3 regions of the Pseudomonas sp. UF-293 genome follow, and region 3 is predicted to be linked to each of the others. Evidence: predicted binding sites of a transcription regulator. Region 3 holds the regulator's gene; each other region holds the start of a gene.
What was found. Region 3 encodes FliA, which starts transcription of late flagellar genes. Its sites were predicted from a motif close to CTAAAGTTTNNNNNNNNNNNGCCGNTAA; they were not measured.
Positions count from the first base shown of each region.

Region 1: motA (flagellar motor stator protein MotA) is a predicted target of FliA. The motif match lies at 4,759-4,786, and genes of this name have one in related genera.
Region 2: AC4IHP_RS07635 (flagellar protein MotY) is a predicted target of FliA. The motif match lies at 6,939-6,966, and genes of this name have one in related genera.

Region 1 covers NZ_JBSICA010000007.1:152,961-162,948, forward strand. The annotation lists gene AC4IHP_RS10700 (cyclic-di-GMP receptor FimW-related protein) at 1-1,347, opposite strand, end outside; gene asd (archaetidylserine decarboxylase) at 1,414-2,274, opposite strand; gene rhdA (thiosulfate sulfurtransferase) at 2,274-3,107, opposite strand; gene AC4IHP_RS10715 (HDOD domain-containing protein) at 3,150-4,688, opposite strand; gene motA (flagellar motor stator protein MotA) at 4,854-5,705, shown strand; gene motB (flagellar motor protein MotB) at 5,709-6,755, shown strand; gene AC4IHP_RS10730 (toll/interleukin-1 receptor domain-containing protein) at 6,863-7,348, opposite strand; gene AC4IHP_RS10735 (caspase family protein) at 7,348-8,307, opposite strand; gene rsgA (small ribosomal subunit biogenesis GTPase RsgA) at 8,621-9,652, opposite strand; gene orn (oligoribonuclease) at 9,760-9,988, shown strand, end outside.
Region 2 covers NZ_JBSICA010000004.1:244,666-254,653, forward strand. The annotation lists gene plzR (PlzR type 4 pili assembly inhibitor) at 98-388, shown strand; gene AC4IHP_RS07600 (molybdopterin oxidoreductase family protein) at 524-2,629, shown strand; gene grxD (Grx4 family monothiol glutaredoxin) at 2,727-3,068, shown strand; gene bfr (bacterioferritin) at 3,270-3,743, opposite strand; gene AC4IHP_RS07615 (bacterioferritin-associated ferredoxin) at 3,944-4,162, opposite strand; gene AC4IHP_RS07620 (peroxiredoxin) at 4,475-5,077, shown strand; gene rnt (ribonuclease T) at 5,152-5,829, opposite strand; gene pyrC (dihydroorotase) at 5,826-6,872, opposite strand; gene AC4IHP_RS07635 (flagellar protein MotY) at 7,033-7,947, shown strand; gene AC4IHP_RS07640 (argininosuccinate synthase) at 8,077-9,294, shown strand; gene AC4IHP_RS07645 (hypothetical protein) at 9,413-9,988, opposite strand, start outside.
Region 3 covers NZ_JBSICA010000035.1:1,050-11,037, forward strand. The annotation lists gene AC4IHP_RS24470 (DUF6124 family protein) at 412-771, opposite strand; gene AC4IHP_RS24475 (YncE family protein) at 1,351-2,286, opposite strand; gene flhA (flagellar biosynthesis protein FlhA) at 2,711-4,840, shown strand; gene flhF (flagellar biosynthesis GTPase FlhF) at 4,852-6,192, shown strand; gene fleN (flagellar synthesis regulator FleN) at 6,309-7,139, shown strand; gene fliA (RNA polymerase sigma factor FliA) at 7,136-7,876, shown strand; gene AC4IHP_RS24500 (chemotaxis response regulator CheY) at 8,044-8,415, shown strand; gene AC4IHP_RS24505 (protein phosphatase CheZ) at 8,434-9,222, shown strand; gene AC4IHP_RS24510 (chemotaxis protein CheA) at 9,277-9,988, shown strand, end outside.

The DNA of each region.
Region 1 (9,988 bases), on a different contig from region 3:
AATGCCGAGCATTTCCCCGGCCTGCAATTCGGCCGGCACCTCGCTCGGCCAGGCCAGGCAATAGCCGCCGGGGCTGTGATTGATCACCGGCAAGGCGTACGTCGGATAATTCGGCGCATTGCCGGGGCCGTCGTCCTCGCTCAACTGGTCGTACTGGATTTCCTCGTACGGCAACAGCTCATTGTTGCTTTGCGGGGCGGCGTCGAACGCTTGGCTCCAGCTGTCCTTTTCGCCGTTGGCCACCACGCTGCTGAAATTTGCCGCGCGGGCACCGGGATGTTTGAGCAACTCGCTGAAGGTGCGCTCGCCGCCGAGGTAGAAGTGCAGGGCGCTCATGCCGACGCACACAGTCAAGGTGCCTTGGCCGGCGATGCGCTGAAAGCTGCGTTCCGCCGCTTGGCCCCAAGTGGCATGGAGATGTTGCAGGGTATCGATGCTGAGACCGGCAGAGACGGGCAAGGGTGTCGAGGTCGGCTGGTGCAGCAAGTGCGTTTCGAGCTGTTTGACCAGCGGTTGCGGATCGAAGCCCAGCAGTCCGCTCTGTTGTTCGCTGCGAAACATCTTGCGATAGCGTGGGCCGACATCGAGTTCCGGGCTGACCGCAAACAGGCCGTCGTCGGCGCTTCCGGGATGCAGCTTGAGCAGGGCGCTCCACGGCTCGATTACCTCCGCCAGTCTGGCAATCTGGCTCTGACGCAATTGATTGCAACGGGCGCTGCCCAATAGCAGTGCGGCGATGTAGGTCTGTTCGACGCTCAGTTCGCTGGTCAAAAAGGCCAGATCATCGCGCAGCCGTCGTTGTTGCAGCTGCAATTGCGCAGCGCTGCGATACAGCTGATGCAATGCGAACCACAGGTACTCCGGCGGTGAACTGTACAGCTGCGTGGCGCGCACCAGTTGCGCCTTGAGGGCATGCGCCGCGCGTTGCACTGCTGTGCTGACCAGCGTCGCCCGATCCTTGCTGTATTTGGGCAGGATGCGCAGAACGATCTGTTGATAGCCGATGGCCAACTGACCTTGCAGCGCCTGACACAGATTGCTGACTTTGCGCGAACGTTCGTCGAGCATGATCGCCTGATGCAGAAAGTGCCGCTCCAGATGCTGGCAGACGAAATACACCTCGGGCCGCAGCAGTTCCAGGAGTTGCAGGCGATTATCGCTGGGGGTGAGCAACAGGTTCAGTTCGCCCAGGCCTTGATAGAGCAGGCGGGCGGTTTCGCTGATGTTGGCCTTGGGCAGGCCGGCGATCCAGCGCTTGAGGTCGCGCGGGCTGGCGTCGCAGAACGACAGACGCGTTTGCGTGGGAATCGGCACGCGCAGCGTGGGAGAAAAGTTGGTCTGGCTCATGAGCAAAACCATAGCAGCAAATGCCGCGGTTTGCGGAAGCAGCCTCGGCTGCTTCCGCGAACAGGGTCACGCTTTCGGCAGTGCCAGCCCTTGGCCCATTTGCACTGGCGAACCGGCCACCAGTTCTTCGGCCCACTTCACCTGATCCGGGCCAAACAGCACGATTGCGGTCGAACCGAGCTTGAAGCGTCCCAGTTCCGCGCCTTTTTCCAGATGAATCGGTGCGCGTGCGGCCTCGTCGTAGCGGAAGGTTTTCAGCTCGCGCTTCGGTGGGGTGACCAGGCCGGCCCACACGGTTTCGATCGAAGCGACAATCATCGCGCCCACCAGCACCACGGCCATCGGCCCGCGTTCTGTATCGAAAATGCACGCCACACGCTCGTTGCGGGCGAACAGCTCCGGGACGTTTTCGGCGGTGGTCTGGTTCACCGAGAAAATCCGCCCCGGGATGTAGACCATTTCGCGCAGGGTGCCGGCCAGCGGCATGTGCACGCGGTGGTAGTCCTTCGGCGACAGGTAAATGGTGGCAAAGTCGCCGCCCATGAACGGCGCTGCGTTGGCCGCATCACCGCCGAGCAATTCGAGCACACTGAAACTGTGGCCCTTGGCCTGGAACACGCGACCGTGCTCGATCGGGCCGAGCTGGCTGACCGCACCGTCGGCCGGGCTGAGGATTGCGCCCGGAGTTTCGTCCAGTGGACGCGCGCCGTCTTTCAGGGCGCGCGTGAAGAATGCGTTGAAGTGCTCGTAAGCGGTCAGGTCTTCGACCAATGCTTGCGACATGTCCACTTGATAACGCTTGGCGAACCATTGGGTGAAGGCATTCTTGAACCAGCGCACGCGGCATTCGGCGATGCAGCCGGCCAGGCGCGACAGCAGGTGATGCGGCAGCAGGTACTGACTGAGGATAAACAGACGCTCTTTCATTAGTTGTCCTTAAAACCTTGAATCTCGACAGGCGTGTCAGGGTGGTTGCCCCATTCGCCCCAGGAACCGGCGTAGCCCTTGACCCGCGGATAACCGAGGGCTTTGGCCACCAGATAAGTGAAGCCCGACCGGTGATGGGTCTGGCAGTGGGTAATGATTTCCTTGTCCTTGGTGATCCCGAGCTGTTCGAGGATCTGCGGCATGTCGCTGCGGATGCGCAACTGACGCGTCTGGTCCATGCCGGCGGTCCATTCGAAATTGACCGCGCCGGGGATGTGTCCACCCTTGGCAGCGAGGACTTTTTCGCCGGAATATTCCAGCGGCCCGCGCGCATCCCAGATCGCCAGATCCGCTGCACCGAGGCGGCTTTGCAGGTATTCGCGGGTGGCGGTCGGTTCGTCGTGCAGGCTCAGCGACAGCGGGCCACCGACAACGGGCGGTACCTGGATCGACATCGGCATACCGTCCGCCAGCCAGGCCGGCAAACCACCGTCTATATAGTGGTACTTGTCGTGGCCAATGACGTCGAGCAGCCAGATGAAACGCCCGGCCCAGCCACCGCCCTCGTCGTCATACACCACATAGACCGCGTCTTTGCGATGACCGAGCTCACCAAACAACGCTTCCAGATCGGCTTTCGCCGGCATCAGCCCCGGCGCCGGTGGCTGGCCGAGCTGGGTGCGTTTCGGGTCGACAAAACGTGCGCCGGGCAAGTGACCTTCGGCATACCGGGCAGGGCTGGTCAGGTCCACCAGAATCAGTTCCGGGGACTCCAGACGCGGCAGCAGGTCGCTCGGCTCGATGACAAGCGGCAAGCCAGAGAAGTCAGACATGTGAGGTCTCCAGAGCACAAAGGGGAGGATTGTAGCGCAGGCTCATTGGCCACGGCTGCTAAAGCTGTGCAGGGCTTTTTCAATGCACTGCGCGGTTTTGCCGAAGGCTTGCACGGTGATGTCGGCGAACGGCCCACCGCCCTGATCGGCAACGACGATCATGATCACCCGGCCGTTGTTGACCAATGAACGCAGGAACAGATGCTCACCACGAAACAGCGTGCGCAGGCTCGCCGGTAACAAGGCAGAAAATTGCGCGTTGTTCTCCGGCGTGATCCGCACCTGCGCCTGTTGAGCGAGCAGACGCTGCAGGACTTTGCTCTGGCTGACGACCAGACTCAGCGCCGCTGCCTCCTTCGGCAAGCCGGCGGTCTGGTGTGCGCGCAGAGTCGAGTGCGTGCGGTCGGCCATCAGAATCATCACCCGGCGCATGCCGCTGGCCAACAGTGCCTCGCGGGCGGCGACGGTCAGGCTCATGGCGTTGGTGAAGCGGCTGGGCTCGGCGAGCAGTTCAGCGCATTGCCGACGCCACTGGCTCAGATCATCCGCATTTGGCGCTGCGGCCGGGAGCATGCCGGCCGGCAACCGGCGAGTGCCCCACGGCCAGATCAGCGAAACCGCCGGGTGCCACAAATCAGGCATCGCATGCTGACGCGCGCTGTTCGCCGCTTGCTGGTGCAACTGTTGCTGCACTTCGTCCATGGAGATCTGCAGATAGAGGCTGGTCAGGTACTGCCAGCGCTTGCTGTGCGGACTGTCCCAGGCCTGTTGCGCCGACAGCGCCAGGCCGTTGGCGAGCAGCACGGTATTCGCCGGCTGGTTGAGCCAGCGGCGTAGCGTCGGGTCTTCGTCGAGGCGATTCTGCTGGCGCAGCGGGTGTTCACTGTCGCGGGCGATGCGCAGCACTTTGACCAGTTCGCGTTGTTCGCTGAGCAGCAATTTGTAGCCTTGCTCGACCCAGATCGGCAGGTGCCAGGCCTGGACCAGTGCCTCGGCAATCCTCAGCAGGCGCACGCCGAACAACTGCTTTTCGACCACACGCGCCGATTCGCCCTTGTGGATCACGCGCAATTCCCACTCTTCGAGTAGTTGCGGGTAGGTCAGTGCCAGTGGCCACAGCGGCGACAAAAACAGCAAGCTGCCCCAGTGGATGTCCTGCCACAGTCGCGCCAGGCGACTGGCAAAAAAACCGTTGGCCTGCTGTGTCGCGTGTTGGCTGATCAACTGCAATTGGCGCAAAGCCTTGGGGATCTGCCGGTGCGGTTCGGCGGGCAGGCGCGCGAGCAATTCTTCGGTGCGCGCAAGGCCCAGGCGATTGATTGCAACCTCGAGATTTTCCGCTGGCGCGGCCATGGTGCCGTGGGTGTGACGATTCGCCTCACGGATGATGCTCAAGGCCAGCGCCGGGCTGTCCTGCATCAGATCGGCAATGTCGCGCAGCGAGCTGCGATTGTCGCGGATCGCCCGGCAGACTTTGTCGTGAGCCTCTTGCGGCACGGGCAGACGGACGCTGTCGAGCAGCTTGACCCACGCCTGGAGGGTGGTCGGTTTTACCGACGCAATGTTCGTTTCATTAGCCATGTCTGGACAAGATCTTCACTGACTGTAGACGCGCCCGGCATGGGCTAAATTGGCTTTTCGCCTGAACTGGCTATAGTCTGGCGCAGTTTTGCCGATAAGTAGAAGAAGAGATTTTTTAACTTCCGAATATGACCTTGAACCCGACTCAGTAAGTACCTTCTACCTATGGCTAAAATTATCGGCATCATCGTCGTATTCGCGAGCGTGCTCGGCGGATACGTGCTCTCCCACGGCAAGATTGCCGCCCTGATCCAGCCTTTCGAGGTGATGATCATCGGCGGTGCGGCCCTCGGCGCATTCCTCCAGGCCAACCCTGGTTATATGACGATGCACGTGCTCAAGAAATCCCTGAGCATGTTCGGTTCGCGCTTCACCCACACCTTCTATCTGGAGGTGCTCGGGCTGATCTACGAGATCCTCAACAAGAGCCGCCGCGAAGGCATGATGGCGATTGAAGGCGACATCGAAGATGCGGCCGCGAGCCCGATTTTCGCCAAGTACCCGGCGGTGCTCAAGGATGAACGCATGACCGCGTTCGTCTGTGATTACCTGCGCATCATGTCCTCCGGCAACATGGCTCCGCACGAACTCGAAGGCCTGTTCGACATGGAGCTGTACAGCCTCAAGGAAGACCTCGAGCACCCATCGCACGCAGTCAACGGCATCGCCGACGGCATGCCCGGTTTCGGTATCGTTGCGGCGGTACTCGGTATCGTGGTGACCATGGCCTCGCTGGGCGAGGGTGACCAGGCGTCGATCGGTCTGCACGTGGGTGCGGCACTGGTCGGGACCTTCTTCGGTATCCTCGCGGCGTACGGTTTCTTCGGTCCGCTGGCGCACTCCCTGGCCCACGATGCCAAGGAAGAACTGAACGTCTACGAAGCCATCAAGGCCTCGCTGGTGGCTTCGGCGTCCGGCATGCCGCCGTCGCTGGCGGTCGAGTTCGGGCGCAAGGTTCTGTACCCGGCGCACCGTCCGAGCTTCGCCGAGCTGGAACAAGCGGTTCGCGGTCGTTAAGAAATGGAAAATAATCAGCCGATCATCGTCAAGCGCGTCAAGCGCATTGCCGCCGGGCACCACGGCGGGGCGTGGAAAATCGCTTTCGCCGACTTCGCCACGGCAATGATGGCGTTCTTTCTGGTGCTGTGGCTGCTGTCCACCGCCACACCGGAACAGAAGATCGCCATCGCCGGTTATTTCAAGGACCCGGTCGGCTTCTCCGAAAGCGGCACGCCGTACATCATCGATCTCGGTGGTACGCCGACCCTGGCGCCGGAGAACACCCTCAACCCGGAAGTGAAGTCACAGCCGCAACCGGACAAGGTTACGGTCGATACCGATCAGGTTGAAGGCATGGCCGAGCAGGTCGAGAAGGAGCGTCTCGAACTGCTGCTGCAAGAATTGCAGAACAAGGTCGACGAGAACCCGCAACTGCAGAAGTTCAAGGATCAGATCCTTTTCGAGATCACGCCGAACGGCTTGCGCATCCAGATCATGGACGCCGAGAACCGGCCGATGTTCGACTCCGGTTCCGCGCGCCTGAAGCCGTACTTCGAAGACATCCTGCTGGCCATGGCCGACACCATCAAAGCGGTGCCGAACAAGATCAGCATCAGCGGCCACACCGACGCCAAGCCGTACATTGGCACTGGCGACTATGGCAACTGGGAACTCTCGGCCAACCGCGCCAATGCCGCGCGTCGGGCACTGGTCGCCGGCAGCTACCCGGATGCGCAGGTCGCGCGAGTGGTCGGTTATGCCTCGTCGGCCCTGTTCGATCGGGAAAACCCGTTCAACCCGGTCAACCGCCGGATCGACATCGTCGTACTGACCAAAAAAGCCCAGGCCGCTATTGAAGGTGCGCAGGGTCCTGAGGCAGCGAAACCGGCGGATCAGGGTCAGAACGGTGCTGCTCCGGCAGCCCCGGTTGATCCGAATGCGTTGCCGGCGGACAAACAGCCAGTGCCGGCCCATGAGCTGCGCGAGCGCTTGAATCTGTTTGACGATGCGGCGCCGAAACCGGCTGAGCCGGGTGGGGCGACGCCAGCGCCTGCGCCGAAGCAGTAAGTGACAAAAAAGCCGACAGTGATGTCGGCTTTTTTGTGGCTGTCGCTTTCATGTCGCGGATTTTTTCGTAGCGCTACGACAATGATCGGGGGCGGGACTGTGAGGGCTCAGAATCCCCGACGAATCCGGTTCTTCAGCTGTTCATGAAACATCTCTGCATCGCGCTTGTACGCGCCTTTCACCGAGTCGCTGAACGAATCCAGGGTGATCGAGCGCTGGTTTGACACCTCCTCACGATACGCATCGATAAAGAAATCCAGATCGCTGGCCGTGCTCAGCTTCGGCCACTTGTCCAGATAGATCGGCAATTGCGCCGGCCCGGTCTTGAACGTACAGATCCGCCGATTGCTGATTGTTGCCTCGCCAATTTCGAATGGCACCCACCACGACAGTGCAGTCTTCTCCGACACTACCGCCAGCAGATGCGTGCACTCGGTGATGTTGCGGGTAATGACCCCGGTGATGTCGTCGGTGGTCTGCGATTCCGGATCCAGCACGTCGAGGTAAGTCCTGATCTTCGCCTGGGTCAGGCGGGTGTTGATGGCGATCGCATGGCTGCGATCCACATGGCGGTAGCTGATGAAAACTGGCATCAGAAATGTCCTTTGAGGGCGAGTTCGCGGTAATAGGCACCGAGTGCCGTCAAGCGGCAGCCGGTCGAGTGAATGGCGGCGTAGTACATGTGCTCGGCATCGACCGGCTCGATCAGGCTGTGGCGGTTGCACTTCTGCAACTGGGCGAAGACCTCGCCGTGCTCAGGCACGAACGCCTTTTCGGTGGGTTCATAGCTGGGGTCGAGCGGCAGGACCGATTCGGCTTCGGCGAACCAGTCCGGCAATTTGCGCAGGATCTCCTTGGGAATCAGTGGCGAGACTTCGCGCAGGGAAATGAACTGCGACACATTGGTCTTGAACACCGGGCGCTGCTCCCAGGCGCCGAGCGCGTTGTCGACGAAGGAATACAGGCTGCCGGGGGTGATCCTGCCGAGAATATTCGCCGCGCCGCCATGCAACGCTTGCAGGAGCAGGCCGGTGAACACGCCATGCTGCGCGCCCTCCAGCGCCGGCTCGGCTTTTTTACACGCCGTGAGGATGGTCATGCCCTCGCCGACCATGCTGCTCTCGCTGCGCAAGGCGCGCACTTCGCCGGCCGCACCGCTTTCGCAGCAGTCGAGGATGATCACTTTGTTTTTGATTCGCGTGGCCTTGTCCGCCCAGTTGAGGATGTCGCTGATGCGGATGCCGTCCTTGGCGTTGCGGTAGTCCTGCGCGATCAACATGCCTTCGTCAGTATCGGCGTCGAAACCACCATGACCGGCGAAATACAGCAGGGCGACGTTGCAGTCACCGGAAAACAACTCGCGAATCTGGTCTTCGAGTTTTTGCCGGCTCAGATAATCCTCGGCGGACGTCAACAGGACATTCTTGAAGTTGGGGTCGCCGTTGGCGTTGGTTTTCAATACCGAGGCCATGGCCATGGCGTCGTTGCAACAGCCGCTCAGCCCGCCGATATGCGTGTAATCGTTGATGCCGATGAACAGTCCCTTGCGCATGGTCACACCGCCGTTTGCAGGCGGATCGCGCCGACGATGCTGGGGGCGTTGCACAAGTGGGCGTAGCGAGACGAATGGCTGATGTATAAAACACAGGTTGGCATGGCTTTCCTCGAAGGTCGCTGTGAGCGAAGGAGGAAAGGAATGTAGGCCGCTGGCGCAGGCCTACAAGCTCTGCGCAGTAAAACAGAAAGGTCCTGCAAGCAGGCGCGCAAAAGCCTACAGACAAGGCTGATGTTTAAGAGGGAGAGGCGTGCGTCAGATGCAGTCCGACAACCGGCAGCCCATCGCGCAGGGCTGCCGGCGTGGCTGTTTAATAGCCGTTTTCAGGCAGGCTGGCGATGATCGAACGGTAACTGTTCATCCGTTGCTGCTGGATGCGGCCATCTTCGAGCGCCTTGAGCAGGGCGCAGCCCGGTTCGCGGTCGTGCTTGCAATCGCGGAAACGGCAAGTGCCGAGGAGATCGTCGAACTCTATGAAACCGGCTTCGACGTCGGCGCGGCTGACGTGGCCCAGACCGAATTCGCGGATGCCCGGGGAGTCGATCAGTTCACCGCCACCGGGGAAATGGAACAGCCGCGCAGTGGTGGTGGTGTGGGTGCCCTGACCGGACAGCTCGGACAACGGCCCGACACGGGTTTCGACTTCCGGCAACAAGCTGTTGACCAGCGACGACTTGCCGACGCCGGACTGGCCGACGAATACGCTGATGCGCCCGTCGAGCTGCTTTTGCAGTTGCTCCATGCCGTCGCCGTGATGCGCCGAGACTTCCAGCACCGGATAACCGAGCGTGCGGTACACCGCCAGCAACGCGTTCAGCGCCGGGGCGTTCTGCTCGTCGATCAGGTCGAATTTGTTCAGCAGCAGAAGCGGACGGATGCCGGCGTGTTCGGCGGCGACCAGGTAGCGGTCGATCAGGTTGGCGTGCGGCTCGGGCAGCGGCGCGAACACGATAACGATCATGTCGACGTTGGCGGCAACCGGCTTGAGCTGGCCACGGCTGTCGGGGCGGCACAGTTCGGTGCTGCGCGGCAGTTGCGCGACGATCACGCCAATGCCTTGGTTGCCGGCGCGCCAGACGACTTTATCGCCGGTGACCAGCGCCGGCAGGTTGGCGCGCAAGTGGCAGCGGAACACTTGACCGGCGAGTTCGCCGTCAACGGCCTCGACTTCGACCTGCACACCGAAGTGGGCGATCACCAGGCCGTGTTGCTCAGGGCCGAGGTCGCCGCCCTCGAGGGCCTCGACCGCCGAGGACTCGCGTTTGGCGGCGCGTGCGGCGCGCTCGCCCTGAATCTTTTCGATGCGCCAGTTTTGACGACGATTGAGTTGGCGTTTGGCCATGGGTGTTCCGTCTGAAGAATGCAGCGATTAGGTAAAACGGCCGCGAGTTTAGCACGCCCGGCCACCGGCCTAGGCTAAACTGCGCAGCATTGCCTAGGAGCCCGAATATGCAAAACCCGCAGAACCTGATCTGGATCGACCTGGAAATGACCGGTCTGGACCCGGACAACGACGTGATCATCGAAATGGCCACCATCGTCACCGACAGTGAGCTGAACACCTTGGCCGAAGGCCCGGTGATTGCCATCCACCACAGCGACGAAGTGCTCGCGCGCATGGACGAGTGGAACACCCGCACCCACGGCAATTCCGGCCTGACCCAGCGGGTGCGTGACA
Region 2 (9,988 bases), on a different contig from region 3:
GCCGCTGATTCGCTTGGTCGGATGTTCAGACTGAAATATTTGCTAAAGCAAAGTGCTGGGTTATAAATAAGTTTCGAGCGACGCAGGAAGCCTCCGCATGGAATCGAAAGAACAACTGTTAATGGAACTGCTGGGCCACACGGCTCGCTCCCTGACCCATCTCACCGCGTCAGTTACGTCGATGTCTTTCGAGTTGCTGCGCAGTGATGACGAAGTGGTCAAATCCGCCGGTCGACACATGATCGATCGCATGGCCACCATCAGCGCCGGGCTCGATGAGCATTGGCGTCTGATCGGCGAACTTACCGGCGTGCACGTCGCCCACGAGCAGATCGAAACCATCCAGGAAATCCAGCTGGCTGCGCCGCCGCAGTTGCCGTCGAATTGATCGCGGCGGTTTATCGGCTGCTCTGATAACCGTCGATTCACAAGACGAACGTCGCTGGCGCCGCTTCTGTGCACGGGCCATAGTTTTGTTCCCGCAGGCGTGATTGCCTGCTCCCGAACAAGACAGAGACTGGCCATGACCAAGACTCTTCACCACCGTGCGTGCCACCTGTGCGAAGCCATTTGCGGCCTGACTATCGAAACCACTGAAACCGATGGCCAGGTTGCGATCACCTCGATCAAGGGTGATGCCCTCGATACCTTCAGTCGTGGTCATATCTGCCCGAAAGCCGTGGCCCTGCAAGATATTCAGAACGATCCTGACCGCCTGCGTCAGCCAATGCGCCGGGTCGGCAGCGAATGGCTGCCGATCGAATGGGGCGAGGCGTTTGCGCTGGTGGCCGAGAAACTGGCGGCGATTCAGGAACGTCACGGGCAGAACGCCGTTGCGGTGTATCAGGGCAATCCGAGCGTGCACAACTACGGCCTGATGACCCACAGCAATTACTTCCTTGGTTTGTTGAAAACCCGCAATCGCTACTCGGCAACATCGGTCGATCAACTGCCGCACCACCTCAGCAGTTATCTGATGTATGGCCACGGTTTGCTGTTGCCGATTCCGGACATCGATCACACCGATTTCATGCTGATCCTCGGCGGCAATCCGCTGGCGTCCAATGGCAGCATCATGACCGTGCCGGATGTCGAGAAGCGATTGAAGGCGATTCAGGCGCGCGGCGGCAAAGTGGTGGTGGTCGATCCGCGGCGCAGCGAAACCGCAGCGATGGCTGATCAGCACGTGTTCGTCCGCCCGGGCGGCGATGCGGCGTTGTTGTTCGGCATGCTCAATACGCTGTTCAGCGAAGGCCTGACCCGCGACAGCCATTTGCCGGTCGATGGCCTCGACGAGGTGCGCAACGCTGTGGCTGCGTTTAGCGCCGAAGCCATGAGCCCGATTTGCGCGGTGCCGGCCGAACAGATTCGCCAACTGGCGCGCGACTTCGCTGCGGCACCGAGTGCGGTCTGCTACGGGCGCATGGGCGTTTCGACCCAGGCCTTCGGCACCCTCTGTCATTGGGTGGTGCAGTTGATCAATCTGGTCACCGGCAATCTCGACCGCGTTGGTGGTGCACTGTGCACCGAGCCAGCCGTGGACCTGGTGGCGTCAACCTCGGGCGGGCATTTCAACAAATGGCAGAGCCGGGTTTCCGGGCGTCCTGAATACGGTGGCGAGTTGCCGGTTTCAGCGCTCGCTGAAGAAATGCTCACGGAAGGCGAGGGGCAGATCCGCGCGCTGATCACCGTGGCCGGCAATCCGGTGTTGTCGACACCCAACGGCCGGCAGTTGGAGCAGGCGCTGGACGGCCTCGACTTCATGCTCAGCATCGACCTGTACATCAACGAAACCACGCGTTATGCCGACCTGATCCTGCCGTCGACCTCGGCGCTGGAGAACGATCACTACGACACCACTTTCAACCTGTTTGCGGTGCGTAACGTCACCCGCTTCAATCGCGCGATTCTCGCCAAACCCGAGGGGGCCTTGCATGACTGGGAAATCTTTGTCGGGCTGGCCAAGGCCTTTGCCGAGAAAACCGCCAAGGAACTGAAACCGACGATGCCGCCGGCGAAGATGATCGACATGGGCCTGCGCATGGGCCGCTACGGCGATGCGTCCGAGCACAAGTTGTCGCTGGCGACGCTGTTCGATCATCCGCACGGCGTGGATCTGGGTGCGCTGAAGCCTAATCTGGCGTCACGCCTGAAAACGCCGAATCAGCGTATCCAGGCCGCACCGCCGGAAATTCTCGCCGACCTCGCACGCTTCGCCGCATTGCAGGCGCCGGCTGCCGATGAACTATTGATGATCGGCCGCCGCCATGTGCGCAGCAACAATTCATGGATGCACAACTTTCATCGGCTGGTGAAGGGCAAGCCACGGCATCAGTTGCTGATGCATCCGGATGACCTGGCCAGTCGTGGTCTGGCTGACGGGCAACGGGTTCGCGTGAGTTCGCGGGTCGGGCAGATAGAGGTGGAAGTGCTCGCCAGTCTCGACATGATGAAAGGCGTGGTCAGCCTGCCCCACGGTTGGGGCCATGCGCGCCCGGGCGTGCAGATGGCGATTGCCAGCGGCCAGCCGGGGTCGAGCGCCAACGACCTGACCGACGAGTGCCAGCTCGACGAATTATCGGGCAATGCGGCGTTGAACGGAGTGCCGGTGACGGTGGCGGCGGCTTGAGCAGGTCTGTCGGGGAGACCGAGCATGGCGCTCGGGATTCCGTTACAATGCGCCACCGTGCCGACCTCTGAGTCGGAAAGTTCAGCCGAGGTGCTCCATGGATATCATCGAAACGATTAAAGAGCAGATTGCCAACAACACCATTCTGCTTTACATGAAAGGCTCGCCGAATGCCCCGCAGTGCGGCTTCTCCGCAAAGGCTGCGCAGGCTGTGATGGCCTGTGGTGAAAAGTTCGCGTACGTGGACATCCTGCAGAACCCGGAAATCCGCGCCAACCTGCCAAAATACGCCAACTGGCCGACTTTCCCGCAACTGTGGGTTGGCGGTGAACTGGTCGGCGGCAGCGACATCATGACCGAGATGGCTGCAGACGGTTCGCTGCAAAGCACCATCAAGGCGGCTGTCGAAGCGGCAGCAGCGAACAAGTCCGAAGCCTGATTTTATGTTCATAGAGTTTCGCTCGACGACGCGTCTCCTGTAGGAGCTGTCGAGTGAAACGAGGCTGCGATCTTCTGATCTTCAGCCAATAAAAAGCCCCGCATCTCGAAAGAGGGCGGGGCTTTTTGTTGGTTATACGAGTTGACTGAGTATCAAGGCTGAAATCGATAAAGATCGCAGCCTCGTTTCACTCGACAGCTCCTACTCTTCGCCCATCTGCGATTGCAGATAGTTTTCCAGGCCGATCTTGTCGATCAGGCCGAGCTGGGTTTCCAGCCAGTCGATGTGTTCTTCTTCCGACTCGAGAATGTCTTCGAGCAGTTCACGGCTGCCGAAGTCGCCAACGGTCTCGCAATGAGCGATGGCGGCTTTCAGATCGGCATGGCCGGTCTTTTCGATGCGCAGGTCGCACTCGAGCATTTCGCGGGTGTGTTCGCCGATGTGCAGCTTGCCCAGATCCTGCACGTTCGGCAGGCCTTCAAGGAACAGGATGCGCTTGATCAGCTTGTCCGCGTGTTTCATCTCGTCGATGGATTCTTTGTATTCATGCTTGCCGAGCTTGTTCAGACCCCAATCTTCGTACATGCGCGCATGCAGAAAGTACTGATTGATCGCGACCAGCTCATTGGCGAGGATCTTGTTGAGATGCTGGATGACTGTAATGTCGCCTTTCATGATCGGAGTCCTGCCCTGTATTAACCGTATATAAGGCGGAGTTTGAGCTTGGCAGTTATAAGTGTCAAACCTAAGTTATTGAATAATAAATGAAAATTAATCGGAATAAGAATGTTTGTGTTCCGCGTCTGGACGCTAAGCAATTGATTTTCAGGCATAAAAAAACCGGACATCTAGTCCGGTTCTTTGAAATGGGGGCATTAAGCGGCAGTAAATTCTACCGGGTAGGGGATCGCAGCCTGGGCGGTTTGCAGCTTGGTCAGGGTTTCGCGGACCACTTCCTTGGCAAGGCAGGCGCATTTGCCGCACTGGCTGGCGACGCCGGTGGCCTGGCGAACTTCTTTATAGCTGCAGCAACCTTCATAGATCGCTTCGCGGATCTGTCCGTCGGTGACGCCAGTGCAGAGGCAAACATACATAAGTAAGAACCGTCGCTGGTTGTGACTCAATTGCGATGGATCTTAATGTTAACGAGAATGATTGTCAAAGTGGTTTCTGAACGCTTCGCAGCCAATTTCCCAGCGACTGACGAACGGTATTTTCCAAACGCTTGTCTGACCCCATGAATACGCAGTGGACAAACGAACAGGGAAAATCCGTTACGGACAGGCCAAACACGCAGTGTATGATGGTCGTCCCTTGCGAAGAGGGTTCGTGTCACAGGGCTGTCGCCTGAGGGTGACAGGCTGGCCCGGACCCTGAACTTCAAGTTTTTACACCAGGAGATATCAATGAGCGTACTCGTAGGCAAACAAGCCCCAGACTTCACCGTCCCGGCCGTACTCGGCAATGGCGAGATCGTTGACAGCTTCACCCTGTCCTCGGCCATCAAAGGCAAATACGGCCTGGTGTTCTTCTACCCGCTGGACTTCACCTTCGTCTGCCCGTCCGAGCTGATCGCTCTGGACAACCGCATGGCTGACTTCAAGGCGCGCAACGTTGAAGTGATCGCTGTGTCGATCGACTCGCACTTCACCCACAACGCCTGGCGCAACACCCCGGTCAACAATGGCGGTATCGGCCAGGTGAAATACACCATGGCTGCCGACATGAAGCACGACATCGCCAAAGCGTACGACGTTGAATCCGAAGGCGGCGTGGCTTTCCGTGGCGCGTTCCTGATCGACGACAAAGGCGTGGTTCGCTCGCAGATCATCAACGACCTGCCGCTGGGCCGTAACATGGAAGAGCTGATCCGTCTGGTCGACGCGCTGCAATTCCACGAAGAGCACGGCGAAGTCTGCCCGGCCAACTGGAAGAAAGGCGACAAAGGCATGAACGCTTCGCCAGAAGGCGTTGCTGCATACCTGACCGAGAACGCTGCGGCCCTGTAAGGCGCAACGTCGAGGTACAAAAAAACCGGCCCACGTGGCCGGTTTTTTCATGCGCGGGATTTGCTCGACGAGGATCAGTCGTCGAAGTCTTCCCAGCCGCCCATCTGCTTCCAGCGATTGACGATGCCGCAGAACAGCTCAGCGGTCTTTTCGGTGTCGTAACGCGCCGAGTGCGCTTCACGACCGTCGAAATCGATGCCGGCCGCCTGACAGGCTTTCGCCAGCACGGTCTGACCGTACGCCAGACCCGCCAGGGTCGCGGTGTCGAAGCTGGAGAAAGGGTGGAACGGGTTGCGCTTCATGTCCAGGCGCGCAACGGCTGCGTTGAGAAAGCCCAGATCGAAACTGCTGTTGTGCCCGACCAGAATTGCCCGCTTGCAGCCGTTGGCTTTCAGCGCCTTGCGGATGCCACGGAAGATGTCGGTCAGCGCGGTTTCTTCGCTGACGGCCATGCGCAGCGGGTGATCGAGCTTGATCCCGGTGAACTCCAGCGCTGCCGCTTCGACGTTGGCGCCTTCAAATGGCTCGACGCGGAAGAAGTAGGTGTGATCCGGGTAGACGAAACCCTTTTCATCCATGGCGATGGTGGTCGCGGCAATCTCCAGCAAGGCATCGGTGGCTGCGTTGAAGCCACCGGTTTCTACGTCGACGACAACCGGCAGGTAGCCGCGAAAACGCGCTGCCATGGGGTGACGGGAACCGCCGCCGCCACCTTGACCGTCCAGCTCATCGTCGAAATGCTCTTCACTCACGCGTGTTCCTCCAGCAGGCGCCAGCGCAGTTTTTCACCAGCGCGCAGCGGGATAACGGTCAGCTCGCCAAATGGCAGACTGGTCGGGGCGGTCCATTCTTCGCGAACCAGGGTGATGCGATCGGTGTTTGCCGGCAGGCCGTAGAAGCGCGGGCCGTTGAGGCTGGCGAAGGCTTCGAGTTTGTCCAGCGCGTTACGCTGCTCGAACGCTTCGGCATACATCTCGATGGCGGCGTAAGCGGTGTAGCAACCGGCGCAACCGCAGGCCGCTTCCTTGGCATGCTGGGCGTGGGGCGCCGAGTCGGTGCCGAGGAAGAACTTGGCGCTGCCGCTGGTGGCGGCGTCGAGCAAGGCTTCCTGATGCGTATTGCGCTTGAGGATCGGCAGGCAGTAGAAGTGCGGCCGAATCCCGCCCACCAGCATGTGGTTGCGGTTGTACAGCAGGTGATGCGCGGTGATGGTCGCGCCAACGTTGGCCGAGGCCTCGTTGACGAACTGCACGGCGTCGCCGGTGGTGATGTGTTCGAATACCACTTTCAGCGTCGGGAAACGCTCCACCACGCGGCGCATGTGCTCGTCGATGAAAATCTTTTCGCGGTCGAACACATCGACGTCGCCACGGGTGACCTCACCGTGGATCAACAGCGGCATGCCGACTTCGGCCATGGCTTCCAGCGCCGGGAAGATCTTGTCGATGCTGGTCACGCCGGAATCGGAGTTGGTGGTCGCGCCGGCCGGATACAGCTTGGCGGCGTAGACGAAACCGCTGGCCTTGGCCTGACGAATTTCTTCCGGTTGAGTGCGGTCGGTGAGGTACAGCACCATCAACGGTTCGAACTGACTGCCGGCCGGGCGGGCAGCGAGAATGCGCTGACGATAGCCGTCGGCTTCAGCGGCGTTGCGCACCGGCGGTACCAGGTTCGGCATGATGATCGCGCGCCCGAAGGTGCGGGCCACATCGGCAACGGTATTGGTCAACACGGCACCATCGCGAAGATGAATGTGCCAGTCGTCGGGACGCAGCAGGGTCAGGCGGTCGGACATGAGGGGATTCCAGGCGGGTCAAACTGAGGCGAATGCTACCGGAAAAGACTCTTGCAGGCACCCGCTATCAAGTTTTGCCACAAGCGTCCGATATCCCGAAGGTATGCCGTAAACATTGTGTGAATCGGTGTTTGTGTTTCACAAGCCAATGGAGCCTCCCGTGCGCCAGCGTTATTTAGCCCTGCTCAGTGTGTTTGCCAGCCTTCCCGCGATGGCGCTGACTTACCAGACCCGTCTGGAGAACATTGAGTGGACGGTCGCCGGCGACCAGTTCGAGTGCCGCCTGACGCAACCGATCACCGATTTCGGCTCGGGCGAGTTCGTGCGCAAGGCCGGAGAGCAGGCGATCTTTCGCCTGAATGCCTACAACGCCATGCTCGGCGGCGGTTCGGCGACTTTGCTTGCCGCCGCTGCACCGTGGCAGCCGGGGCGCGGCGACATCAATCTGGGCTCTGTGCGTCTGGGCAGCGGCAATGTGTTGTTCAACAGCTCGCAATCCCAGGCTGGTGGATTGATCAGCGGCCTGCTGGATGGTCGCAGTCCGGTAGTACGCCGTGCTTCTGGCGATGGCCGAGTCTCGGAAGTGCGTCTGTTGCCGGTCAAGTTCAGCAAAGCGTTCAATGACTATCAAACCTGTGTGGCAAAATTGCTGCCGCAGAATTTCGACCAGATCAAGCAATCGCAGATCGGCTTTCCCGGTGAAGGCATTGATCTGGACCCGGCTGCCAAGGCCAAACTGCAGGTCATGCTCGACTATATGAAGGCCGATCCGACGGTGAACCACATCGAGCTCGATGGCCATTCCGACAACAGCGGCAATCGTCTGACCAACCGCGAACTGTCGCGGCGTCGGGCGCTGGCGGTAGTCGATTTCTTCAAGGCCAACGGCATCCAGGAATCGCAGATCACTGTGCGTTTCCACGGCGAGCAGTATCCGATCGTGCCTAACACCAGCAAGGCCAATCGTGCGAAGAATCGCCGGGTCAACGTGAAACTGTCACGTGTGGCACCGACCGCCGCCCCTGCGCCAGCACCGCAGGCGAGCACGCCAGCCGCCGCCGCAGCGACTTCCTGACCCGCCGGTCATCGTCGCGCTCTCGACAGGTTCTGTCGCTTTGTCGTCTTAAGCTGTCGCGCCTCTGTAAATTATCGCGTTGGAGCGGTAGACTCCCCGGCTTTCCGTAGAACCCCGTGGAGTGATGGCATGGCGGACGTAAACAAGGTCGTTCTGGCGTATTCCGGCGGCCTGGACACTTCGGTGATCCTCAAGTGGCTGCAGGATACTTATAACTGTGAAGTGGTGACCTTCACCGCCGATCTCGGTCAAGGCGAAGAGGTCGAGCCGGCCCGCGCCAAGGCTCAGGCCATGGGCGTCAAAGAAATCTACATCGACGACCTGCGCGAAGAGTTCGTGCGTGATTTCGTATTCCCGATGTTCCGCGCCAATACCGTTTACGAAGGCGAGTACCTGCTGGGTACTTCCATCGCCCGTCCGCTGATCGCCAAGCGCCTGATCGAAATCGCCAACGAAACCGGCGCCGACGCCATTTCCCATGGCGCCACCGGCAAGGGCAACGACCAGGTGCGTTTCGAACTGGGCGCCTACGCGCTCAAGCCGGGTGTGAAAGTGATCGCCCCTTGGCGCGAGTGGGACCTGTTGTCCCGCGAGAAGCTGATGGACTACGCCGAGAAGCACGCGATCCCGATCGAACGCCACGGCAAGAAAAAATCCCCGTACTCGATGGACGCCAACCTGCTGCACATCTCCTATGAAGGCGGCGTGCTGGAAGACACCTGGACCGAGCACGAAGAAGACATGTGGCGCTGGACAGTCTCCCCGGAGAAGGCTCCCGATACCCCGCAATACCTGGAACTGACTTACCGCAACGGCGACATCGTCGCGCTGGACGGCGTCGAAATGACTCCGGCCACCGTACTGGCGACGCTGAACAAGATCGGCGGCGAGCACGGCATCGGTCGTCTCGATATCGTCGAAAACCGTTATGTCGGCATGAAGTCCCGTGGCTGCTACGAAACCCCCGGCGGCACCATCATGCTGCGCGCTCACCGCGCCATCGAGTCGATCACTCTGGACCGCGAAGTCGCTCACCTCAAAGACGAGCTGATGCCCAAGTACGCCAGCCTGATCTACACCGGTTACTGGTGGAGCCCGGAGCGCCTGATGCTGCAACAGATGATCGACGCTTCGCAGGTCAACGTGAACGGTGTTGTGCGTCTCAAGCTGTACAAGGGCAATGTGATCGTTACCGGGCGCAAGTCCGACGATTCGTTGTTCGACGCCAATATCGCGACCTTCGAAGAAGACGGCGGCGCTTACAACCAGGCGGACGCAGCGGGCTTTATCAAGCTCAACGCGCTGCGCATGCGCATTGCTGCCAACAAGGGCCGCAAGTTGTTCTGAGCGGTTCGGAGCGACGCGCAATGAAAAAGGCGGCCTGTTCAGGGCCGCCTTTTTTTTCGGAATTTTTGTGTGGTTCATCAAACCGTTTCTCTTGTCTGCCTGTTTGCGGGTCGCCCCGTCAGCTTGTGCGCCCCAGTAAGGTGACTGTCTGAGTGCACAGGTTGTAAACGACACACAACGTTGTACCTGAGCTTTTCTTCGCCTGTTTGAGCTGTTGCAGCGCGGTATGTGCCGCAGAGTCCGAAACATGATTCGACAGGAAGACCAGAACACGCGGGTTTTTTTTCCCACCGCTGCGCAGAATGTCGAGAATCGCATCGAATTCTCTGGACGCGTCAACATCTCTGGCGTCGATGATGTTCAGTTCGCTGATCAGTGGTGACAGCTTGATCGTCTGCACCACCGGGCTGGCCTGGCTCGCCAGGTCGGGCGGTGGGTCGGGCGCGTTGTGGATCCTGCATGGACGCTGAAATCCGCCGCCCGCGATGTTGCTGGATACAACGCAGCTGGTTATCTCGAAAGCGCACGGTTCATCGGTTTTGCGCAACGGTACTTTTCGTTCGCTCTCGCGTTCCGGATGTTCAGTCGCCTTGAGGAAGTTTTTGTCTTTGCCAAAATCCGAGGGTGAGTAGAGGGAGCGGTGATTGAAGTTGAGCGTGATGAAAAAAAGAAATAACAAATAAAAGGGAAAGCT
Region 3 (9,988 bases):
GCTCTGGTTTTGCGGTTTTTTTACCAATCTGTAGGGGCGAGCTTGCTCGCGATGTGGCGATAGCGTGGGTTTATGGGCAAGTGCTTTGCACTAAGTCCGGCCCGCGCAATCGAGCGTTTACCGGATGCTCCGATAACTCTCTGTTTTCTACCCCCTGAAGGTTGGAATGCTTTTTGCGGCAGCCGTGCGTCCGTTCGTAGGCATAAAAAACGCAGGAGTAACGGTTATCGGCTTGATCCCGATAGCTGACATCTCCGTCGGAGAAAAACCCTATCCGACGGCTATCAGCACGGCCACTCCCGGCAAAGTCATGCATCCACCAAGATTGCGCGTTCGGCTGTGGAGGGGACGCGGAGCGTCCCGGGCTGCATTCCCACGCGGGAGCGTGGGAACGATCAGCGGTAAGCCATGCTATTGCGGCATTTCCAGGTTATCCAGCACCCGATTCACCGCCAGTTCCCCGAGCATGATCAACTGCGCCATCCCCATCAGCGTCCGCCGCTGCGATGGCTTTACCAGCCCGGCAAATTCCTGGGCGACGGTTTTGGCCGAGGCGAGGGTTTCGCAGGCGTTGGCCAGCAGGTCTTCGTTTTTAGTGTCGGCGGTGACGGCGTACATGGCGCGGGGACTGAACGGCGGTGGGGTCGAGCCGGGTGGGCAGAGGTAGTGGTCGAGTGCGCGGTCGGCGGCTTGGTGGAGTTTTTTTGCGTCGAGGGATTCGTAGGGGGAGGTGGGGTCGGATTCGGGTGGGTTGGTTGTTGGTTTGATCATGGTGAAGCTCCTTTGAAGTGGAGCTGCTACAACCTGTCGCTAAACAGGGAGGGTGGCGGCTGTACGCGGGTTAGCGAACCGGTCAAAGGCACCCGGCAGACTCGAAGGTCTCCCGCATACAGCCACCATGACGAAATCGCGACAATACAGATCCGCAACGAAGCCTGGAACGCTGATGCACCTTTGACTTGAGTTCGAGTCGCTAAACCCGATCGCTGATTCGTCAGCGATCGGACCACAATAGAACCCGCCCCCCAAGGCGCACAAGCCGGCGGATTCTGGCTTGGCTGTAAGTAATGGCGCAAGGATTTGTAGCCTTGAGACCGTGTCTGCAGGTGTCTTTTAAACACCTGAGTTTAAAAGGCGATTTGCGCTGCCTTCACTGGCCCCTTCGCGAGCTCGCTCCCACAAGGAAATGCGTTCCACAAGGTGGGAGAGCCTGCTCGCGAGGGACATGCCGGTCAGCGGAGTGGTTATATAAATCCGTCCCGCAATGGGTCGTATTTCAAGATTATTTGAGCTGAAGATCGCCGCGTTCGACAGCCCTGTAGCCATTGTCGAAGTCGGCGATCTTTTCTTTCACTCCTGATAAAGCACATACATGCCGTTGGCAGCGGTTGCCAATACCTCCCTCAGATCGGTCTTGCCTGTATCAATAAAACGCACAGCCTCCAGACTCCCGGCATCCAGAACCCATATGCGACCGGAGGTGTATGACACGACGAATATCTGTTTGCCGTCTGCGCTGACCGATACGTGCCGGGGGGATTTCTCGCTCGAGGAAGCCTTTATGACCTTATGCGTTGCCGTATCAATCAGCAAAATTTGACTGGATGTTATGTCAGCGACGTACAGGTGAGCGCCGTCGGGGCTCAGTGCCATTGAGTACGCGAGTCCGGGGATCGAGATTCTTGCTACGAGCCTCCAGCTATCGGTGTCGATTACGTCAATGGCTGTAGGGTCGGCATTGGCTTGCGCATCACCCACATTGGCCAGGTACAAACGCGGTTGCTTGGGGTTGGCTGCAAGTTCGTAAGGCCATGGTTCGATCACCAGTGTCTGGGTGACTGTCTGGGTGGAGGCGTCGATTGCTTTCAGAAACCCTTTTACTGAATGCGGTTCCAGAGTGCCGCAGGCGTAAAGGGTTCGGCCGTTTGAACTTCCCACCATAAAAGGCGTACTGCCTCCGAGATCGGCGCCTTGGCTCAATTTATGGGTTTGGGTGTTGATCTGCCAAATATGCTGCGAGTAGCGACTGTGGACATATGCCCGAGAGCCGTCGGGTGTCAGGCTTGCCAACTGTTCACCGCCCACTTTTGGCGAATAGCTGTGAACGATGGCGTGGGTTCGAGTATCCATGGCACGGATATAGCTGATGCTGCCGTCGTAGGTGGACACAAAATACAACAAAGAAGCATCCGGACTGAGCCTGAGGCCATGCAGGCCCTTGATCATCACGATGTTTTCGTTGGGCAATTCAAGTTGGAACGCAGCTACATCGGTTGAGTGGTTCATGGCCGGGATCCTTGAGCCTTGGGAGACTCGCAGTAGGCCATAGGTTCGCGCGCCTGCCACCTGTCAGGTCTGACAGTTGTGACCCTCTTTCAGATCGACGATCACGCATGATCGACCTGCATTCGACTGATAAGCAGGGCGGCATGGTTTTATCCCTGATCCACTTGAGAAGCGGCCTCCCAAGTGATCATCGTCGCGAGCAAGACATGTCTCACAAAGGGTGCATGCTAGCGGCAAGTTTTGTGGTGCCTCGGCACCTATGGGAGCGGGCTTGCTCGCGAAGGGGTCATTGCGACTTCAACAAATCCCCCCGCCAAATCCGCTCGTTTTCAATCCACCGCAAAAGTTGGAAAGCTTCTTGCAGTAGCCGCCCTGCGCCCGTTCGGGGCGTCAAAAGTTTGCTTTAAAGGAACGGGGAAAACCGGTGGATCGCACTCAGTTATTCAATACAGCACGCACCAACGTTGCCGACCTCAGTCGAGGCAATCTGGGCGTGCCGTTGTTGCTGCTGGTCATGCTGGCGATGATGATGTTGCCGGTGCCGCCGTTCCTGCTCGACGTCTTCTTCACCTTCAACATTGCCCTGTCGATCGTCGTCCTGCTGGTCTGCGTGTATGCGCTGCGGCCGCTGGATTTCGCTGTGTTCCCGACCATTCTGCTGGTGGCAACGCTACTGCGCCTGGCGTTGAACGTGGCCTCGACGCGGGTGGTGATGCTCCACGGTCAGGACGGCCACGCCGCTGCCGGTAAGGTGATTCAGGCCTTCGGTGAGGTGGTGATCGGCGGTAACTACGTGGTCGGTATCGTGGTCTTCGCGATTCTGATGATCATCAACTTCGTCGTGGTGACCAAGGGTGCCGGGCGGATTTCCGAAGTGAGCGCGCGCTTCACCCTCGATGCGATGCCCGGCAAACAAATGGCGATCGACGCCGACCTCAACGCCGGCCTGATCGACCAGAATCAAGCCAAGTCGCGCCGTCAGGAAGTCGCCCAAGAGGCCGAGTTCTACGGTTCGATGGACGGTGCCAGCAAGTTCGTCCGCGGTGACGCCATCGCCGGCCTGCTGATTCTGTTCATCAACCTCATTGGCGGCATGGCCGTGGGTATCTTCCAGCACGGCATGAGCTTCGGCGATGCGGGCAAGGTTTACGCCTTGCTGACCATCGGTGACGGTTTAGTGGCGCAATTGCCATCACTGTTGTTATCTACAGCAGCGGCGATCATGGTGACCCGTGCGTCCGGCTCGGAAGACATGGGCAAGCAGATCAACCGCCAGATGTTCGCCTCGCCGAAAGCGCTGGCCGTGGCCGCTGGTTTGATGGCAGTGATGGGCCTGGTGCCGGGCATGCCGCACTTCTCCTTCCTGAGCATGGCTGCGCTGGCCGCAGGCGGCGCGTACCTGTTCTGGAAGAAGCAGAACGTTGCCAAGGTCGTGGCGCTGGAAGAGGTCAAGCGTCAGCAGGAACTGCTGCCGTCGCCGGCGCGCGCCATGGAAACCAAAGAACTGGGCTGGGACGACGTTACGCCGATCGACATGATTGGTCTGGAAGTCGGCTATCGCCTGATCCCTCTGGTGGACCGCAATCAGGGTGGGCAATTGCTCGCGCGGATCAAGGGCGTGCGCAAGAAGCTCTCGCAGGATCTGGGCTTCCTGATGCCGACCGTGCACATCCGCGACAACCTCGATCTGGCGCCGAGCGCGTATCGCCTGACCCTGATGGGGGTGATTCTGGCCGAGGCCGAGATCTACCCGGATCGCGAACTGGCGATCAACCCGGGCCAGGTCTACGGCTCGCTCAACGGGATCAACGCCAAAGATCCGGCTTTCGGCCTAGAGGCGGTGTGGATCGAAATCAGCCAGCGCGCCCAGGCGCAATCGCTCGGCTACACCGTGGTCGACGCCAGCACCGTGGTCGCCACGCACTTGAACCAGATTCTGTACAAGCACTCCAGTGAGCTGATCGGCCACGAGGAAGTGCAGCAACTCATGCAATTGCTGGCCAAGAGCTCGCCGAAACTGGCAGAAGAGCTGGTACCGGGCGTGGTTTCGCTGTCGCAGTTGCTCAAGGTTCTGCAAGCGCTGCTCGCCGAGCACGTGCCGGTGCGCGACATCCGCAGCATCGCCGAAGCGATCGCGAACAACGCCGCGAAGAGTCAAGATACCGCCGCGCTGGTCGCCGCTGTGCGGGTCGGCGTATCCCGTGCAATCGTCCAAAGCATTGTAGGTACTGAGTCCGAGCTGCCTGTGATCACATTGGAACCAAGGTTGGAACAGATATTGCTCAATAGTCTGCAGAAGGCAGGACAAGGCTCGGAAGAGGGCGTCCTGCTGGAGCCGAGCATGGCCGAGAAGCTGCAACGTTCGTTGATCGAAGCGGCCCAGCGTCAGGAAATGCAAGGCCAACCGGTGATCCTGCTGGTAGCAGGCCCGATTCGCGCGATGCTCTCGCGCTTCGGTCGCCTCGCGGTGCCAGGGCTGCATGTGCTGGCCTACCAGGAAGTACCGGACAACAAGCAAGTGACCATCGTTGCGACAGTAGGGCCCAACGGCTGAGGTAGTGGTTTATGCAAGTTAAGCGTTTTTTCGCCGCCGATATGCGTCAGGCCATGAAGCTGGTTCGCGATGAGCTGGGCGCTGATGCCGCCATCATCGGCAACCGCCGCATTGCCGGCGGCGTCGAGTTGACGGCGGCTCTGGATTACAAATTGTCGGCGCTGGCGCCACGGGTTCCGAACATGGAACTCGAAGACGAGCTGCGCAAGACCCAGTCGCGCATCGTCACCGCCCAGGCCGAACTGAGCCTGCGTGGCGAAGCCGACGGCAACACCAATCAGCAATTGTTTGCCGGGCTGCCATTGACCGCAGGCCTGCCGCTGACCGCTGCCGAGCCGCTGAGCGAGCCGACCTACGCCGCACCGACGCGTCCGGCCGCAGCACCTGCGCAGGCCTCGGCAGGTGTCGATCCGCGTGCGCTGGATTCGATGCGTTTTGAATTGAACAGCCTGCGCGAGTTGATGGAAGTGCAACTCGGCACCCTGGCCTGGAATCAGCTGCAAGGCAGCCGTCCGGCCCAGGCCAATCTGTATCGCCGTCTGCAGCGTATTGGCCTGTCCGGCCCGCTGTCGCGCGACCTGTTGGCGCTGATCACCGATATCGAAGAACCCCGTCAGGCCTGGCGCATGCTGCTGGCGCACCTGGCGCGGATGATTGCCGTACCGGAAGTCGAGCCGCTGGAAGAGGGCGGTGTGATTGCCATGGTCGGCCCCGCCGGCATGGGCAAGACCACCACGCTGGCCAAGCTCGCCGCGCGTTATGTGCTCAAGTACGGCGCGCAGAATGTTGCGCTGGTCAGTATGGACAGCTTCCGCATCGGCGCGCAGGAACAACTGAAAACCCTCGGGCGCATCCTCAACGTGCCGGTGACGCACGTCGATCCCGGCCAGTCGCTGGTGCAGGCATTGGATCCACTGCTACGCAAACGCGTGGTTTTGATCGATACTGCCGGGCTGCAAGCCAGTGATCCGGCGTTGCGCATGCAGCTCGAGAGCCTGGCCGGGCGTGGCATTCGCTCAAAAAATTATCTGGTCCTGGCAACCACCAGCCAGAAACAGGTTCTAACCGCCGCTTATCACAGTTACAAGCGTTGCGGGCTCGCCGGTTGCATCCTGACTAAACTGGATGAAACGGCCAGTCTCGGCGAAGTGTTGAGCCTGGCGATCAGTCATGAATTGCCGGTCGCGTACCTGACCGATGGCCCACGGATTCCGGATGATCTGCATCTGCCGCGCCGTCATCAACTGGTCAGCCGCGCCGTCAGCGTGCAAATGCAGGAAGAACCCAGCGAAGAAGCCATGGCTGACATGTTCGCTGATATCTATCACAGCCCGACCAAGCAGGTTGGCTGAGGTAATCATGAACAGTTTTTGTACCTACATCGATGGTCTGCCACGCATTGTTCCGATCGTGAACGCGCAGCCAGTAATGTGGCCTCCGTCTATGCAAGACAAGGTAAAGAAATAACATGGGCAGCATGCATCCCGTACAGGTGATCGCGGTGACCGGCGGCAAAGGTGGCGTCGGCAAGACTAACGTGTCAGTGAACTTGTCGCTGGCGCTGGCAGAGCTTGGCCGTCGGGTCATGCTGCTGGACGCCGACCTGGGCCTGGCCAACGTCGACGTTCTGCTGGGGCTGACACCCAAGCGCACACTGGCCGACGTCATCGAAGGCCGTTGCGAACTGCGCGACGTGCTGTTGCAGGGCCCGGGCGGGATTCGCATCGTGCCGGCGGCCTCCGGCACGCAGAGCATGGTGCACCTGAGCCCGGCGCAACACGCTGGCCTGATCCAGGCGTTCAGCGACATCGGCGACAATCTCGACGTGCTGGTGATCGACACCGCTGCGGGCATTGGTGACTCGGTAGTCAGTTTCGTACGCGCCGCGCAAGAGGTGTTGCTGGTGGTCTGCGACGAGCCGACTTCGATCACCGACGCTTACGCGCTGATCAAGTTGCTCAACCGCGACTACGGCATGAACCGCTTCCGCGTGCTGGCCAACATGGCGCAGAGCCCGCAGGAAGGGCGCAACCTGTTCGCCAAGTTGACCAAGGTCACGGATCGCTTCCTCGACGTCGCCCTACAATACGTCGGCGCCGTGCCGTACGACGAAAGCGTGCGCAAAGCGGTGCAGAAGCAGCGCGCCGTCTACGAAGCCTTTCCCCGTTCCAAGTGCGCGCTGGCCTTCAAGGCCATTGCCCAGAAGGTCGACACCTGGCCGCTGCCGGCCAACCCGCGCGGGCACCTGGAATTTTTCGTCGAGCGTCTCGTGCAGCAAACCGCAGGGCCTGTGATATGACCGCCAGTGGCATGAATCTTTACAAAAAGTCGGCGCGTGACGCGCAATACGAATTGATCGAGCGCTACGCGCCACTGGTCAAGCGCATTGCCTATCACTTGCTGGCGCGCCTGCCGGCAAGCGTGCAGGTCGAAGACCTGATCCAGGCCGGGATGATCGGTTTGCTGGAAGTCTCGACCAAATACGACGCCAGCAAAGGCGCCAGTTTCGAAACGTACGCGGGCATTCGAATCCGCGGCGCGATGCTCGATGAAGTGCGCAAAGGTGACTGGGCGCCACGCTCGGTTCACCGTAATACCAGGATGGTCAGCGACGCGATTCGCTCGATTGAAGCTAAAACCGGCCGTGACGCTAAAGATCACGAGGTTGCGGCCGAACTCCAATTGAGTCTCGACGATTACTACGGGATTCTGAATGACACCTTGGGCAGTCGCCTGTTCAGTTTCGACGACCTGCTGCAGGACGGCGAACACGAAGGGCTGCACGAGGATGGCGCGAGTGCTCATATGGAGCCGTCACGCGATCTGGAAGATGAACGCTTCCAGGCGGCGCTGGCGGACGCGATTGCCAATTTGCCGGAGCGTGAGCGACTGGTGTTGGCGCTGTACTACGACGAAGAGCTGAACCTTAAGGAAATCGGTGAAGTCCTTGGCGTCAGTGAATCGCGGGTCAGCCAGTTACACAGCCAGTGCGCGGCCCGTCTGCGGGGGCGTTTGGGGGAGTGGCGAGCGCGCTGAAGGCAGTGTGGGGACACTGCGAAACGAGGCTGGTGCGGTGATGAACGGCGCCGGTCTCGATCCGTTGTGCTCCAGACAAACTTCGAGTGCTATGCCGATTGATTGAAGTGGCGCGTCCAGGTGCTGGGCGCGTTTAAGACTGCTTGGAGGTCGAATTGAACAAAGACATGAAAATCCTCATCGTTGATGACTTCTCAACGATGCGGCGGATCATCAAGAACCTGCTGCGCGATCTTGGGTTCACCAACACCGTCGAGGCCGACGATGGCACCACTGCCATTCCGGTGCTCAACAGCGGCAGCATCGACTTTCTGGTAACGGACTGGAACATGCCTGGCATGACCGGTATCGACCTGCTGCGTCACGTGCGCGCCGATGAAAAACTCAAGCACCTCCCGGTGTTGATGGTGACTGCTGAAGCCAAGCGCGAGCAGATCATCGAGGCCGCTCAGGCCGGTGTGAACGGTTACGTGGTCAAACCTTTCACGGCTCAAGCGTTGAAAGACAAAATCGAGAAGATTTTCGAACGCATCGGCTGATGAATGCGCGGGGGAGCTATGGAGCATAACGAATCATCACAGGGCGATTTCGAATCGACCCTGAAAAAACACGCGGTCGAACTGGTCGAGAGCCTTGAAAAAGGCAAGTTCGGCGACGCGGTGCAACTGATCCATGAGCTCAATCAGACCCGTGACCGCGGCCTGTATCAGGAAGTGGGCAAGCTCACACGTGAACTGCACAGTGCGATCGTCAATTTCCAGATCGATCCGCACATGCCGCAGGCCGAGGAAGTGTCGCAAATCACCGACGCCACCGAACGCCTGGGCTATGTGGTCAAGCTGACGGAAGCCGCGGCCAACCGCACCATGGATCTGGTGGAGAGCGCCACGCCGGTGGTCAACAGTCTCGCTGATGAAGCGCAGACGTTGAGCGCCGATTGGGGCCGCTTCATGCGTCGCGAGGTCGGGGCTGAAGAGTTCCGCGAACTGGCGCGCCGGGTCGACGGTTTTCTGTCACGCAGCAGCACGGACAACCGTGCGGTGTCGAGCAACCTCAACGACATCCTGCTGGCTCAGGATTACCAGGACCTCACAGGTCAAGTGATCAAGCGTGTGACCCAACTGGTCACCGAAGTCGAAAGCAATCTGCTCAAACTCGTGCTCATGGCCAGTCAGGTCGACCGCTTTGCGGGCATCGAACATGACCGCGCTGCAATGCTTGCTGAAAAAGATCCACAAAAACATCTCTCGCAGGGTGAAGGTCCGCAGATTCATGCCGATAAACGAGAAGACGTTGTGTCCGGTCAGGACGATGTGGACGATTTGTTATCCAGCCTTGGATTCTAGAGTTTCGGAATTTCAGGTTTTTTGGGTTTTTAGACCTGTAGGAGCACCCCATTAATGAGCTTCGGCGCCGATGAAGAGATCCTTCAGGATTTCCTGGTTGAGGCCGGCGAGATTCTTGAGCAACTGTCCGAACAACTGGTCGAGCTGGAAAGCCGTCCGGATGATGCAGATCTGCTCAATGCAATTTTTCGCGGTTTCCACACTGTAAAAGGGGGCGCCGGCTTCCTTCAGCTCAATGAGCTGGTGGAGTGCTGTCACATCGCCGAAAACGTGTTCGACATCCTGCGCAAGGGTGAGCGTCGCGTTGATGCAGAACTGATGGACGTGGTGCTCGAAGCACTGGACGCGGTGAACAGCATGTTCAGCGAAGTCCGTGAGCGTGCACCGATCACCGCCGCCACGCCGGAGCTGCTGGCCGCGCTGGCGCGTCTGGCCGAGCCGCAATCGGCGGATGAAGCCGTTGCTGCACCGGTAGAAGCGGTGGAAGAACCGGTCGCTGAAAGCGCATCGGAAGACATCACCGATAACGAATTCGAACAACTGCTGGACTCGCTGAATGCCGTCAAGGCCCAGGCCGAGGCCCCGGCTGCTGTTGTTGCTCCAGCGCCGGTTGCCGACACGGCGGCGAGCGATGAAATCACCGACGCCGAATTTGAATCGCTGCTCGATCAGCTGCACGGCAAGGGCCAGTTTGCTGTCGATGCGGTCGCTCCGGCGCCAGCACCGGCGGCTCCGGCCGCGCCTGCTGCGGGCGACAGCTCGGACA